2 linked regions of the Streptomyces collinus Tu 365 genome follow. The protein of the gene in region 1 interacts with the protein of each later gene in a pairwise test. Links are inferred from orthologs where the notes say so. Each region holds a gene or a part of one and is shown on either strand. Other genes may lie near its edges.

Evidence for each region. Proteins that work in one complex are often made in the same cells at the same time.
Region 2: the proteins of rplA (region 1) and thrS interact in binary tests that used the Escherichia coli proteins (3 or more experiments, as listed by UniProt). The link is inferred for Streptomyces collinus Tu 365 from one-to-one orthologs.

Annotation. Positions count from the first base shown.
Region 1 is NC_021985.1:5,054,626-5,061,497, forward strand. Bases 2,241-5,086 are described here. They hold rplA (50S ribosomal protein L1), read left to right. Parts: upstream 2,241-3,223; coding sequence 3,224-3,949; downstream 3,950-5,086. Other genes in these bases: nusG (transcription termination/antitermination protein NusG), read left to right, coding at 2,241-2,519; rplK (50S ribosomal protein L11), read left to right, coding at 2,689-3,123; B446_RS22085 (hypothetical protein), read left to right, coding at 4,120-5,022. Outside these bases: B446_RS22055 (pyridoxal phosphate-dependent aminotransferase), read right to left, coding at 1-823; preprotein translocase subunit SecE, read left to right, coding at 1,264-1,548; more of nusG, read left to right, coding at 1,629-2,240; rplJ (50S ribosomal protein L10), read left to right, coding at 5,392-5,922; rplL (50S ribosomal protein L7/L12), read left to right, coding at 6,040-6,426. UniProt on the Escherichia coli protein: One of the primary rRNA binding proteins, it binds very close to the 3'-end of the 23S rRNA. Forms part of the L1 stalk. It is often not seen in high-resolution crystal structures, but can be seen in cryo_EM and 3D reconstruction models.
Region 2 is NC_021985.1:1,873,779-1,880,733, forward strand. What follows is about bases 2,865-5,793. They hold thrS (threonine--tRNA ligase), read right to left. Parts: upstream 5,353-5,793; coding sequence 3,376-5,352; downstream 2,865-3,375. Other genes in these bases: B446_RS07815 (potassium channel family protein), read left to right, coding at 2,865-3,347; B446_RS07825 (hypothetical protein), read right to left, coding at 5,445-5,793. Also shown: B446_RS07800 (elongation factor G-like protein EF-G2), read left to right, coding at 1-106; B446_RS07805 (membrane protein), read left to right, coding at 344-1,990; B446_RS07810 (HIT family protein), read right to left, coding at 2,060-2,620; more of B446_RS07815, read left to right, coding at 2,688-2,864; more of B446_RS07825, read right to left, coding at 5,794-6,692; B446_RS07830 (DUF4365 domain-containing protein), read right to left, coding at 6,689-6,955. UniProt on the Escherichia coli protein: Catalyzes the attachment of threonine to tRNA(Thr) in a two-step reaction: L-threonine is first activated by ATP to form Thr-AMP and then transferred to the acceptor end of tRNA(Thr). The rate-limiting step is amino acid activation in the presence of tRNA.

The DNA of each region.
Region 1 (6,872 bases):
GCGACTGGAGGTTGGTCGCGGCCTTGACGACGTCCTTCGGGCCGATGACCCAGCCCACGCGCCAGCCGGTCATGGCGTACGTCTTCGCGACGCCGTTGACCACGATGCACTTGTCCCGCAGCTCGGGCAGGAGCGCGGGCAGGGACACGGAGACCGCGTCGCCGTAGACGAGGTGCTCGTAGATCTCGTCGGTCAGCACCCACAGGCCGTGCTCGACGGCCCAGCGGCCGATCGCCTCGGTCTCGGCCTCGGAGTAGACCGCGCCGGTCGGGTTGGACGGGGAGACGAAGAGGACGACCTTCGTCTTCTCCGTGCGGGCGGCCTCCAGCTGCTCGACCGAGACCCGGTAGCCGGTCGTCTCGTCGGCGACGACCTCCACCGGGACACCGCCGGCCAGCCGGATCGACTCCGGGTACGTCGTCCAGTACGGGGCCGGGACGATGACCTCGTCGCCCGGGTCGAGGATCGCGGCGAACGCCTCGTAGATGGCCTGCTTGCCGCCGTTGGTCACCAGGATCTGCGAGACGTCGGGCTCCCAGCCGGAGTCGCGCAGCGTCTTCGCGGCGATCGCGGCCTTCAGCTCGGGCAGGCCGCCGGCCGGCGTGTACCGGTGGTACTTCGGGTTCTTGCAGGCCTCGACGGCCGCCTCGACGATGTAGTCCGGGGTCGGGAAGTCGGGCTCGCCGGCGCCGAAGCCGATCACCGGACGCCCGGCGGCCTTCAGGGCCTTGGCCTTGGCGTCCACGGCGAGGGTGGCGGACTCGGAGATCGCGCCGACTCGGGCGGAGACCCGGCGCTCGGTGGGAGGGGTTGCAGCGCTCATGGGGTCCATCGTTCCAGACCGGAAATGCCCCCGGCACACGGGTTTCACGGACTGAACAGCAAGGGGTCGAGGCGTGAACAGGGGTACGAATCGCGCCCGCGGCCAGGACGATCTTCGGCCGGGGCGTCCTGGGCGGGCACTTTCTGTTCGACGCAAGCCCGCCGACCACGTACACTCTCACCTCGTTGGCCTTCAGCGGCCGTTCCGGGGCCGGTGCACACCGAGCACCCGGTCGGATGCGGTACGTTGGGGGACACCAAAGGGTCGTAGCTCAATTGGTAGAGCACCGGTCTCCAAAACCGGCGGTTGGGGGTTCAAGTCCCTCCGGCCCTGCTACACACACCGCCAGGATGTGTGCGCTTGTACGTACAGCAATGCACCGCCGTGCGGCTCAGAAACCGGGCGCGGCACGGCCACGACCCGGGATCAGGTGAGGACGAATGACGGACGCCGTGGGCTCCATCGACACGCCTGACGCCGATGAGGTGCCCGAGTCCAAGAAGAAGGCCCGCAAGGGCGGCAAGCGCGCCAAGAAGGGCCCGCTGAAGCGTCTCGCCATCTTCTACCGCCAGATCGTCGCGGAGCTCCGCAAGGTCGTCTGGCCGACTCGCAACCAGCTGACGTCGTACACCACAGTGGTGATCTTCTTCGTTGCCATCATGATCGCCTTGGTGACCGTGATTGACTATGGGCTCAACCACGCGGCCAAGTACGTCTTCGGCTGAGCCAAGAGCGAAGGGCGCCGTGGTACCGGCGCCCGTTTTCGCATGTTCCACCCCTATGTATCCAGGAAGAAGCAGCCATCGTGTCTGACCCGAACCTGAACGACGCCATCGAGCCTCGCGGGAATGCCGCCGAGTCGGTGGACGACGAGCTCGACATCGTCGAAGGCGCGGACGAGCAGGACGAGTTCGAGGCTGCCGAGGCCGAACTGGGGGAGCCGGCCGAGGAGGCCGCGCTGCACGTCGAGGACGAGGACGCCGAAGAGGCCGAGGACGTCGACGCCGCTGACGAGAGCGACGAGCTCGCCGCCGGCGACGAGACGGCCGAGGCCGTCACGGAGGAGCCCGCGGAGCCCGTCGACCCGATCGAGGCCCTGCGTCAGGAGCTGCGCCTCCTGCCCGGCGAGTGGTACGTCATCCACACCTACGCCGGCTACGAGAACCGCGTGAAGACCAACCTGGAGCAGCGCGCCGTCTCGCTGAACGTCGAGGACTACATCTTCCAGGCCGAGGTGCCGCAGGAAGAGGTCGTCCAGATCAAGAACGGCGACCGCAAGACGATCAAGCAGAACAAGCTGCCGGGTTACGTCCTGGTCCGCATGGACCTGACCAACGAGTCGTGGGGCGTCGTCCGCAACACCCCGGGTGTGACCGGCTTCGTCGGCAACGCCTACGACCCGTACCCGCTGACCCTGGACGAGATCGTCAAGATGCTCGCCCCGGAGGCCGAGGAGAAGGCCGCCCGCGAGGCCGCCGAGGCCGAGGGCAAGCCCGCCCCGCAGCGCAAGGTCGAGGTCCAGGTGCTGGACTTCGAGGTCGGCGACTCGGTCACCGTCACCGACGGCCCGTTCGCCACGCTGCAGGCGACCATCAACGAGATCAACCCCGACTCGAAGAAGGTCAAGGGCCTGGTGGAGATCTTCGGGCGTGAGACGCCGGTCGAGCTCTCCTTCGACCAGATCCAGAAGAACTAGTTCTTTTCTGGACCTCTTGCTTCCGTGCAGGTCAGACAGGCTGCTTCAGCCCGTCTGACCTGCACGGTTTTTGGCCGCGCATCTATACCCGTTATCGTTGTGCGGTATGCCTGCGTCCGGGTGGTCCCCGGATGCCGGCAGGACCCGAATCGAAAGGACCCGGAGAGCTATGCCTCCCAAGAAGAAGAAGGTCACGGGGCTCATCAAGCTCCAGATCAACGCCGGTGCGGCGAACCCCGCCCCGCCGGTCGGCCCCGCGCTCGGTCAGCACGGCGTCAACATCATGGAGTTCTGCAAGGCCTACAACGCCGCGACCGAGTCGCAGCGTGGCTGGGTCATCCCGGTGGAGATCACGGTCTACGAGGACCGCTCCTTCACCTTCGTCACCAAGACGCCGCCGGCCGCGAAGATGATCCTCAAGGCCGCGGGTGTCGAGAAGGGCTCCGGCGAGCCGCACAAGACCAAGGTCGCCAAGATCACCGAGGCCCAGGTCCGCGAGATCGCCGAGACCAAGATGCCCGACCTCAACGCGAACGACCTGGACGCCGCGTCGAAGATCATCGCCGGCACCGCCCGCTCCATGGGCATCACGGTCGAGGGCTGACCCCACCCCCAGTAGTCCATGCGGCCGTAGCCGGTCGCACGTGGCAGGGCCTGCTCGGCCCGGATACCACGACTCCTTTCAGAACACACAGGAGCAAGTTGTGAGCAAGCGCAGCAAGGCTCTCCGCGCTGCGGACGCCAAGATCGACCGGGAGAAGCTGTACGCCCCGCTCGAGGCCGTCCGTCTCGCCAAGGAGACCTCCACGACCAAGTTCGACGGCACCGTCGAGGTCGCCTTCCGCCTGGGTGTCGACCCGCGCAAGGCCGACCAGATGGTCCGTGGCACCGTGAACCTGCCGCACGGCACCGGCAAGACTGCCCGGGTCCTGGTCTTCGCGACCGGTGACCGTGCTGCGGCCGCGGAGGCCGCGGGCGCCGACATCGTCGGCTCCGACGAACTGATCGACGAGGTGGCGAAGGGCCGTCTGGACTTCGACGCCGTCGTCGCCACCCCGGACCTCATGGGCAAGGTCGGCCGCCTCGGCCGCGTCCTCGGCCCGCGTGGTCTGATGCCGAACCCGAAGACCGGCACCGTCACCCCCGACGTGGCCAAGGCCGTCACGGACATCAAGGGCGGCAAGATCGAGTTCCGCGTCGACAAGCACTCGAACCTGCACTTCATCATCGGCAAGGCGTCCTTCGACGACGACAAGCTGGTGGAGAACTACGGCGCCGCGCTGGAGGAGATCCTCCGTCTGAAGCCGTCCGCCGCCAAGGGTCGCTACATCAAGAAGGCCGCCATCACCACCACGATGGGCCCCGGCATTCCGGTCGACCCCAACCGCACCCGCAACCTCCTCGTCGAGGAGGACCCGGCCGCCGTCTGAGCCCCCGGCTCCACCGGCAGCCGCGTCAGCGACGCGTGAGCGAGGGCGGGCCCCGCACCTGGAACCTTCCGGGTGCGGGGCCCGTCCTTTCTGTGTGCGACCTTTCGCACGACTGTCATTGGCCTGGCCCAGCGTGCAGGCACAGGACTCTCGCATAGGGGTGGGACGACATGAACAGCAGGACCGTACGCCGGGTGAGCCTTTCCGTCGCGGTGGTGGCCGCGCTGACGGGACTGGCCGCCTGCGGCTCGGACAAGGGCGACAAGGCCGTCGGCAAGACCGTCACGGACATGAGCCCGCTCGCCGCCCTGCGCTCCGCCGAGCAGTCCACCGACAAGGCCGAGTCCGCCAAGGTCCGCTCCAGCACCTCCCTCGGCGACACCATGTCGATGACCGCCGACGGCGCCCTCGCCTGGGGCGGCGGTCTCAAGGGCAACCTCACCATCACGTACACCGGCGGCAAGATGGCCGACGCCATGCGCCAGGCCGGCTCCACGTCGATGCAGGCCCGCTACCTGCCGGACGCCTACTACGCGAAGATGAGCGACAAGTTCGCCCAGCAGTTCGGCAAGCACTGGATCAGGTACGCCTACGACGACCTCGCCAAGTTCGGCGGCGGCTCCGGCGCGTACATCAAGGACCAGATGCAGAACACCACGCCGAACCAGTCGGTGAAGCTGCTGCTGGCCTCGGGCGACGTGAAGAAGGTCGGCAAGGAGAAGGTCTCCGGCACGGACGCCACGCACTACGCGGGCACGGTCCAGGTCGCCGACCTCGCCGGCAAGAACAGCAACCTCACCGCCGAGCAGCTGGCCGGCCTGAAGAAGCAGCTCAGCCAGGCGGGCGTCACCACCGAGACCGTCGACATCTGGGTCAACGACCAGAGCCTGCTGGTCAAGAAGATCGAGAAGGCGACCACCGCGAACGGCGTCATGACCAGCACGGCCTACTACACCGACTACGGCGTGAAGGTCTCCGCCGAGGCGCCCCCGGCCGGCGACACCAAGGACTTCAAGGACCTCATGAAGTCCGGCGGCGTCACGGGCGGCACCGGCTCCGGCACCGTCTCCTGACCCGCCGCGCGCCGGCCGCGGGCCGGCGCGCGTGCCCGCGGGGCGGCCCGTCCGGGCGCCCCGCGGGACGGCCGCGGCGGCGCCCCCGGAGCCCGATTTGCTCGACGGCGCCCCGGTCCCGTACTCTCCTACCGAAGCCAAAGACCGCTGGTCGTTGCCGTGCGCTCCCCCGAGGGTGCGGTGGCCGAAGGATCCGCTGAAGAGTGGACGACCCGCGCAGGTGACTGTGGAAGAACTCCCGGAGTACACGCCCTGAGTGTGTGCGGCCGGTCGAGTCCGCCCCGAGCGCCTGCGCCGGGGCGTTTCGTTTTCCCCAGTCCTCCTTCGGGTCCGCGCGGTCCGAATCACCCGGAAGGAGGCCGAGGCTCTATGGCGAGGCCCGACAAGGCTGCCGCGGTTGCGGAGCTGACGGACAAGTTCCGCAGCTCCAACGCCGCCGTGCTGACCGAGTACCGCGGTCTCACCGTGGCGCAGCTCAAGACGCTGCGCCGGTCGCTCGGTGAGAACGCCCAGTACGCCGTGGTGAAGAACACGCTGACCAAGATTGCGGCCAACGAGGCCGGGATCACGCTGGACGACCAGCTCTTCGCTGGTCCGACGGCCGTCGCCTTCGTCACCGGTGACCCGGTGGAGTCGGCGAAGGGTCTCCGTGACTTCGCCAAGGACAACCCGAATCTCATCATCAAGGGCGGTGTCCTTGACGGCAAGGCGCTGTCCGCCGATGAGATCAAGAAGCTTGCGGACCTCGAGTCCCGCGAGGTTCTGCTCTCCAAGCTGGCCGGTGCGTTCAAGGGCAAGCAGTCCCAGGCTGCCTCTGTCTTCCAGGCGCTCCCGTCGAAGCTCGTCCGCACCGTGGACGCGCTTCGGGCCAAGCAGGACGAGCAGGGCGGTGCCGAGTAACTCGGCTCGCTTTCTGACTCTGGCCGCCTGACGCGGCGAGGGTCGCAGCGGGCCGACGTACGCCCGCCACACCCAGTACATCCGGCACCCGCCGAATTAGTGGAAGGATCGCCCATCATGGCGAAGCTCAGCCAGGAAGACCTGCTCGCGCAGTTCGAGGAGATGACCCTCATCGAGCTCTCCGAGTTCGTGAAGGCCTTCGAGGAGAAGTTCGACGTCACCGCCGCCGCCGCCGCGCCGGTCGTCGTGGCCGGTGGCGCCGGTGCCGGTGCCGCCGAGGCCGAGGAGGAGAAGGACGAGTTCGACGTCATCCTCACCGGTGCCGGCGACAAGAAGATCCAGGTCATCAAGGTCGTGCGTGAGCTGACCTCCCTGGGTCTGAAGGAGGCCAAGGACCTCGTGGACGGCGCCCCGAAGCCCGTTCTCGAGAAGGTCGCCAAGGACGCCGCCGAGAAGGCCGCCGAGTCCCTCAAGGGCGCCGGCGCCTCCGTCGAGGTCAAGTAAGACCTTCCGGGGTTCCTCGAACCTCAGCACGCTGATTGCGGCCTCCTGAGGCTGTAACGCGAACGCACCGAAGAGCGATCATCCATCCGGGTGGTCGCTCTTCGGCGTATCCGGAGGTCGGCTTCGGTTGCCTTGCACTCGTGACGGCGAGGGGTATGGTGATCTTCGTTGTGTCTCCGGCCAGTCTCGTTTGGGCAGGGGGGCCTTGACGAACCGCACGCAGCGCGCAATTCTCAGGACGCGTCGTCACAAGGATCCGTATCCGAGGCATGGATCGACGGCGAAGAGGGCAGTATGAACGTGCGTTGAGGGCAAGCATGCCGAGGGCGTTGACGAGGGCGTTGAGCACTACGAGGGTCTACAAAAACCCGCGCTGGACATCAGTGTGCCAAGTGGCTACACTGACCCTTTGCGCTGCCTGTTAGTTGTCCCCTGCCCGTCACCAG
Region 2 (6,955 bases), 3.2 Mb from region 1 along the record:
CTCCCTGTCGCACGGCACCGCGCGCTTCGACCGCGCCTACGCCCGGCACGAACCGATGCCGCCGCAGATCGCCGAACGGATCCGCGAGCAGGCGGGCGAGTCCTAGGCCGGGGGCACGGGAGAGACGGGGTTCACCACCCGGTGCGCCCCGTGCGCCGGCGGGCGGCTTCGGCCGTCCGCCGACGCGGTGTCAGTTGCTGCGGATACGCTGATCACCTGATCACGTGGTGCCGAAACCGTGCCGTCCCGGTGCGTCGACGGTACGACGGACCGGGCGACAGGTGTGCGGAGCGGAGAAGTCGGGAAGTCCGCAGGAGCGACACCGGCGGCGATGGGGGCGGGAATGTCGGTTGGAACGGAGTGGGACGGACCGCAGGTGCCCGTGTCCGGCGACGAGGGACAGGCGGCGACCTTCGCGCTGGCCTCGGCGGCCTACCGGGACAACGTGGTCGAGGACATCAAGAAGACCGACAACGACTGGCACCAGACCACGGTCAAGGCCGGCCGCTGGAAGCTGGTCCGGCCGAATCTCGGTGAGGCTTTCTCCCGCGCCGTCGTGGACCGCATGCTCGGGCCCGGCCGCAAGCCGCTGATCCAGTCCTTCGGCGCCGAGCCCCAGGTAGTCGTGGAGCACTGCCTGGCGGCGAACAACATCCGCCGTGAGCGCGACAACCGGCTGTCCACCGTGGTGGCGCTGTGCGGACTGATCTTCCTGCCGGGGTTCCTCGTCTGGCTGCTCGTCTTCCAGCTGCGCACCTTCGTCGCCCGGCGTGAGGACAAGCGGGCCGGGGCGATCGCCACCACCCTGCTCACCGGTGTCGGCATACTCGCCGCCCTGTTCCTGCTGAAGATGCCGTTCAGCGGATTCTGGGGGTGGTACGCACGCGGATGCGTCGTCGTCCCGGTGCTCGGCTGGTTCTGGGCGAAGCGGATCTGCGAGCGGACGGCGAACGACCTGCGGGCCCGCTGGGACGGACTGCTCTCGGGCAGCAGCGTCGGCGCCAAGGTCCCCGAGGCGGTGCCGCGCGGCCCCGGCGAGACCGCCGCCGAGCAGCTGCGCCAGTCGCTGGCCCGGCTGAGCGCCGAGCAGCAGTCGAACTCGGTCTTCTACGCCGGGCCCAAGGGCATACTCGGCATGGGCACCCGCTGGGGCGCCTGGCAGCTCGCCGAGGACCTGGTGCCCGCCGACCCCGCCCGGGAGATCCACCCCTTCCGCAGCTGGGACGTCGTCCGCGCGATCCACGACCAGCTCCGCATGCTGGAGCGGGGCCCGCTGAACACCGGCGGTTTCCCGCGGCCCTCGATACGGCACTGGATCGTCACGCCGATCGGTGAGAAGGCGACGGCGGTCGCCCGCCCGGGGGGCACGGACGTCGACGCGTTCCAGATCAAGCAGCACGCGATACAGGAGATCTGCAACAAGCAGCAGTTCGGCAGCGGCGACCGGCACTACCTCGGCGTGCAGTGGACCCTGTGGGACGGGCAGCTGGTCATCACCATGCTGATCACGGTGACCGTGCTGCACGAGACGCTGCGCATCGAGGTGACCGGACACGCCCTGGGACCGGTGAACCCGCTGTTCACCTCCAAGCCGGAGGCCCCGGCCAAGGAGGTCTCCAAGTCCTTCAAGCCCTGGGAGACCCGGACGGTGAAGCTGCCGCTGGTCACCGCCGACGAGGTCGTACGGCTCGCCGCGCGCGCCCCGCTGGGCTGGTACCCGCCGCTGCAGAAGTGGCTCGGCGGCTCACTCGTGCTGCCGGAGCCGTTCGGTCTGCGGCACGCCTGGGCCGACCAGCCCTGGCGGCACCGCTTCATGGCCGACGACGCCCTGCGCGCGGCCACGCCGGTGCTGCGCGTGGTGCACTCGGCCGCGCTGCGGGTCCTGGAGGAGAACGGCGTGAACATCGAGAAGTTCGGCAACCGCTCGTCCGTCCTCAGCGGCCTGGTCCAGGACGCCTCGCCGCGGAAGGCCGACCTGTACGACGCGTGAGCCCGCGGTCGGTCGGTCACGGGACCGGGGCCGGGGGCGGCCGCCCCCCGGCCCCGTGAAGAAGGAAGGTCAGGCGGTCGGCCAGGCTTCCGCCAGCATCTTCCTGGTGTCGGCCAGGAGCTGCGGCAGGACGCGTGTGTGCCCGACCACCGGCATGAAGTTGGTGTCGCCTCCCCAGCGGGGGACGATGTGCTGGTGCAGGTGGGCCGCGATGCCGGCGCCGGCCACCGCGCCCTGGTTCATGCCGATGTTGAACCCCTGCGCGCCGGAGGCGGTGCGCAGGGCCGTCATCGCCTGCTTGGTCAGCTCGGCCAGTTCGGCGGTCTCCGGCCCGGTCAGCTCGGTGTAGTCGGCGACGTGCCGGTAGGGCACCGTCATCAGGTGGCCGCCGTTGTACGGGTAGAGGTTGAGGACGGCGTACACGTGCTCGCCGCGGCGGACGATCAGCCCGTCCTCGTCGGACTTGGCCGGGATCGAGCAGAAGGGGCAGCCGTCGCCGGACCCCGGCCCGGTCGGCTTGTTCTCGCCCTGGATGTAGGCCATCCGGTGGGGAGTCCACAGGCGCTGGAACGCGTCCTGCGTCCCCACTCCGATCTGCTGTTCCGGCTCACTCGTCATGCAAGGCAGCATATGGCTTCGCCCGTTCGCGGCGTGTCGCCGGGGCGGCGCGACGGCGGCGACCGGCCAAGCTTGGCCGGTGGACGACGACAGCCCCGCGGCCCGTTGGGAGCAGCGCACCGAGATCCCCCTGTTCGTGGCGTCACTGGCCTTCACCGCCGTCTATGCGATCCGGGTGCTCGCCGTGGGTCTGCCGTCGAACGTGCAGGACCTCTGCTGGGCCGTGATGGGCACCCTGTGGCTGGTGTTCGTGGTGGACTACCTGGTGCGCTGGCGGCTCAGCGGGCTGCGCTTCCTGCGCTTCGTCACCACGCACGTGCTGCACTCGGTCGTGGTCGTGCTGCCGCTGCTGCGACCGCTGAGGATCGTCCCGCTCTACGAGGTGGTCCAGCGCCGGCAGGGAGAGCCGAGGCTGTCGCTGTACGCCCGGGTGATGTCCTACACCAGCATCTCGACCCTGCTGCTCGGCTTCTCCGGCGCGCTCGCGGTCTTCCAGCAGGAGCGCGGGGCGCCCGGCGCGACCATCCTGACGTTCGGCGACGCCGTGTGGTGGGCCGCCGCGACCCTGAGCACCGTGGGCTACGGGGACGTCGTCCCGGTGACCGCGGGCGGCCGGGCGATCGCGATCGGCATGATGGCCTGCGGCCTGGGGCTGCTCGGCGCGGTGACGGGTTCGTTCTCGTCCTGGCTGATGCAGGTCTTCACGCGCGAGGGCGACGAAAGGCCCCCGAGGAGATGATCCCCGGGGGCCTCGCGCGCACGGCGGGTCAGATCTGCGCCCGCTCCTCCACGACCTTCGCGATCTTGGCGATGGCCTCGTCGAACGGGATGCCGTTCTCCTGCGAGCCGTCGCGGTAGCGGAAGGACACCGAGTTGTTCGACATGTCCTCGTCGCCCGCGATGACCATGAAGGGCACCTTCTGCTTCTGGGCGTTGCGGATCTTCTTCTGCATACGGTCCGACGAGGAGTCCACCTCGACGCGCAGCCCCTTCCTGCGGGCCGCCGCGGCGAACTTCTCCAGGTACTCCACGTGCCCGTCGCCGATCGGGATGCCGAGCGCCTGGACCGGGGCCAGCCACGCCGGGAACGCGCCCGCGTAGTGCTCGAGGAGCACGGCGAAGAACCGCTCGATGGAGCCGAACAGCGCGCGGTGGATCATGACCGGGCGCTGCTTGGAGCCGTCGGGGCCGGTGTACTCGAGGTCGAACCGCTCGGGCAGGTTGAAGTCGAGCTGGATGGTCGACATCTGCCAGGTACGCCCGATCGCGTCCTTGGTCTGGACGGAGATCTTCGGGCCGTAGAAGGCGGCGCCGCCCGGGTCCGGGACCAGGGGCAGGCCCTGCTTCTCGGCGACCTGGCGCAGGGTCTCGGTCGCCTCCTCCCAGACCTCGTCGGAGCCGACGAACTTCTCCGGGTCCTTGGTGGACAGCTCCAGGTAGAAGTCGGTCAGGCCGTAGTCGCGCAGCAGGCCGAGGACGAAGGTGAGCGTCTTGTCCAGCTCCTCGGACATCTGCTCACGGGTGCAGTAGATGTGCGCGTCGTCCTGGGTGAAGCCGCGGGCCCGGGTCAGGCCGTGCACGACACCCGACTTCTCGTACCGGTACACGGTCCCGAACTCGAAGAGGCGCAGCGGCAGTTCACGGTACGAGCGACCGCGCGCGTCGAAGATCAGGTTGTGCATCGGGCAGTTCATGGGCTTGAGGTAGTAGTCCACGCCCTCGTCGAGCTGCATGGGCGGGTACATGCCGTCGGCGTACCAGTCCAGGTGACCCGAGGTCTCGAAGAGCTTCCCCTTGGTCGCGTGCGGGGTGTAGACGAACTCGTAGCCCTCCTCCTCGTGCCGGCGGCGCGAGTAGTCCTCCATCACGCGGCGGACGATGCCGCCCTTGGGGTGGAAGACGGCGAGGCCGGAGCCGATCTGCTCGGGGATCGAGAAGAGGTCCAGCTCGGAGCCGAGCTTGCGGTGGTCGCGCTTCTCGGCCTCGGCGAGGAAGTCGAGGTACGCCTTCAGCTCGTCCTTGGACGGCCACGCGGTGCCGTAGATGCGCTGGAGCATGGGGTTCTTCTCGCTGCCGCGCCAGTAGGCGGCCGCGTTGCGCATCAGCTTGAACGCCGGGATGAGGCGGGTCGAGGGCAGGTGCGGACCGCGGCAGAGGTCCTTCCAGCACAGCTCGCCGGTCTTGGCGTCCAGGTTGTCGTAGATCGTCAGCTCGCCGGCGCCGACCTCGACGTCCGCGCCGTCGTCGTGGGACGCGGAGCCCTTGAGGCCGATCAGCTCCAGCTTGTACGGCTCGTCGGCCAGCTCCTCGCGGGCGGCCTCGTCGGTGACCACGCGGCGGGCGAACTTCTGCCCGCGCTTCTGGATCTCCTGCATCTTCTTCTCGATGGCCTTGAGGTCATCGGGGTGGAAGGGCTTCTCGACGTCGAAGTCGTAGTAGAAGCCGTCCTTGACGGGCGGGCCGATGCCCAGCTTGGCCTCGGGGAACAGCTCCTGCACGGCCTGCGCCATGACGTGCGCGGTGGAGTGGCGGAGGATGCCGAGACCGTCCTCGGAGGAGATCTCGACGCCCTCGACCTCGTCGCCGTCGGACAGCTCGTGGCTGAGGTCCCGCAGCTCACCGGCCACGCGCGCGGCGATGATCGAGCGCTCGCCGGCGAAGAGGTCGGCGGCCGTAGTGCCCGTCGTCACCACGCGTTCTTCCCGCTCGGAATCGCGTTGGATGATCACACGGACGTCTGACACCGGTCTCTCCTGACTGAAGGTGGGTGCGGCGCCATACCAGGAGCGCGCGCACAGGCGATCGTACCGACCCGACCGCTCGGACCGCGAAACGGTTACGCCCGGTCCCCGTCCCCGTACGCGTCCGCATCCCCCTCGCCGCACGCCTCCTCGAACCAGCCGGGGCTCTCCTGGAGGGACTTCATCAGCCGGTCCCGCTCGGCGTCGTCCACCTCCACGGGGACGACCCCGCGGGCGCCGGTGAGCCTGCGGAAGCCGCCCCGGCGCTCCAGCAGGCCCTGGACCCGCACGGGGAGGCCGACGAGGTGGGCGTGCCCGGCGACGCGGTAGTCCTCCTCGTCGAGGGTGACGCGCAGGTGCGGGACCTCGGCCCCGGCGAGCACCCGGAGCCGTACGGTGCCGGCGCCGCGCGGCCCTGAGCGGCGCAGGCGGACCACGGCGCCGGTGATCCGCACCGGCACGGAGGGCTCGCCCCGCAGGTAGCGCAGCCCGGCGGCGTGCAGCGCGGGCAGGTCGCCGGGTGAGAACTCGACGGGTTCGGCGGTGGTGGCACAGCCGTCGGGCACGCCGGGACCCGGTGCCCAGGCGACGGCGACGCGCGCGCCCTCGGTACCGCGGACGAGCGCGGTCAGCGCCTCGGTCAGCTCGCGGCTGACGCCCGCGGCCACGGCGCCGTCGAAGGCGTCCATGCCGCCGGTGGCCCGCTGGTAGTCGATGGCCTCGCGGGTCGCGTACAGGGCCTGGTGGAGGCGGACGGCGAGCGCGCGGCCGGTGGGCACCGGCACGAACGCGGTGAGCCGGCGGCCTTCGGCGGCGGGACTCACGAGGACGTGCTCCAGGAGCGCGGCGGCGGGCCCGCGGTGCCGGGCGCCGTGGTAGCCGGTCCGGGCGCGGGTGGCGAGCGCGGCGGCGAGCAGCATGCCACGGGCCGCGGTGCGCAGATGCTCGTCGGCCGTCCAGGCGGCGGCGCCCGCGGGGCCGTCGGGCACGTCCCGCCACCAGCGGATCTCGTCGCTGGGCACGGTGAGGGAGATCAGCACTTCGCGGGCGGCGGGGGTGGCGCTGCGGGCGAGGGCGTCGAGGGCCTCGCCGAGCAGGTCGTCGCTGTCGGGGAAGGCCCGGCTCTCGGGCACCAGCAGGCTGGTGGCGCCGACGCCGGGTCCCGGCGGGGTCCAGCGGCCGTAGCGGCCGGGCGCTCCGCCGCGCCGCTGCCAGCCGTGCCGGTGCAGCAGGGCGCCGAGCACGGCGGGGTCGACGTCGGCGGGCTCGGGCGGCCGGTGCCAGGCGAGGTCGTCGGGGTGCGGCCGGACCTGGCGGCCGGGCTCGTCGTACGGACGGATCATGGTCTGCCTCCCGTCCCGACCCGCGTCATGATCTCGCACAGCGCCCGGTCGTCGAAGACCCGCGCGGTCGGTATCCGCACGGTGGTCCGGTGCCGGCCGGTGACCGGGTGGCCGGCCAGGTTGACCCAGTAGCAGCAGTGCCTGAGGTCCAGCCGGTCGTGGCCGGCGCGCAGCCAGTCGTCCTGGGAGCGCGGGACGAGCATGACGACCAGGATCTTGTGCACCGTGACGGGTGTGCGGGCGAGTTTGCGCAGGTGGTCGTT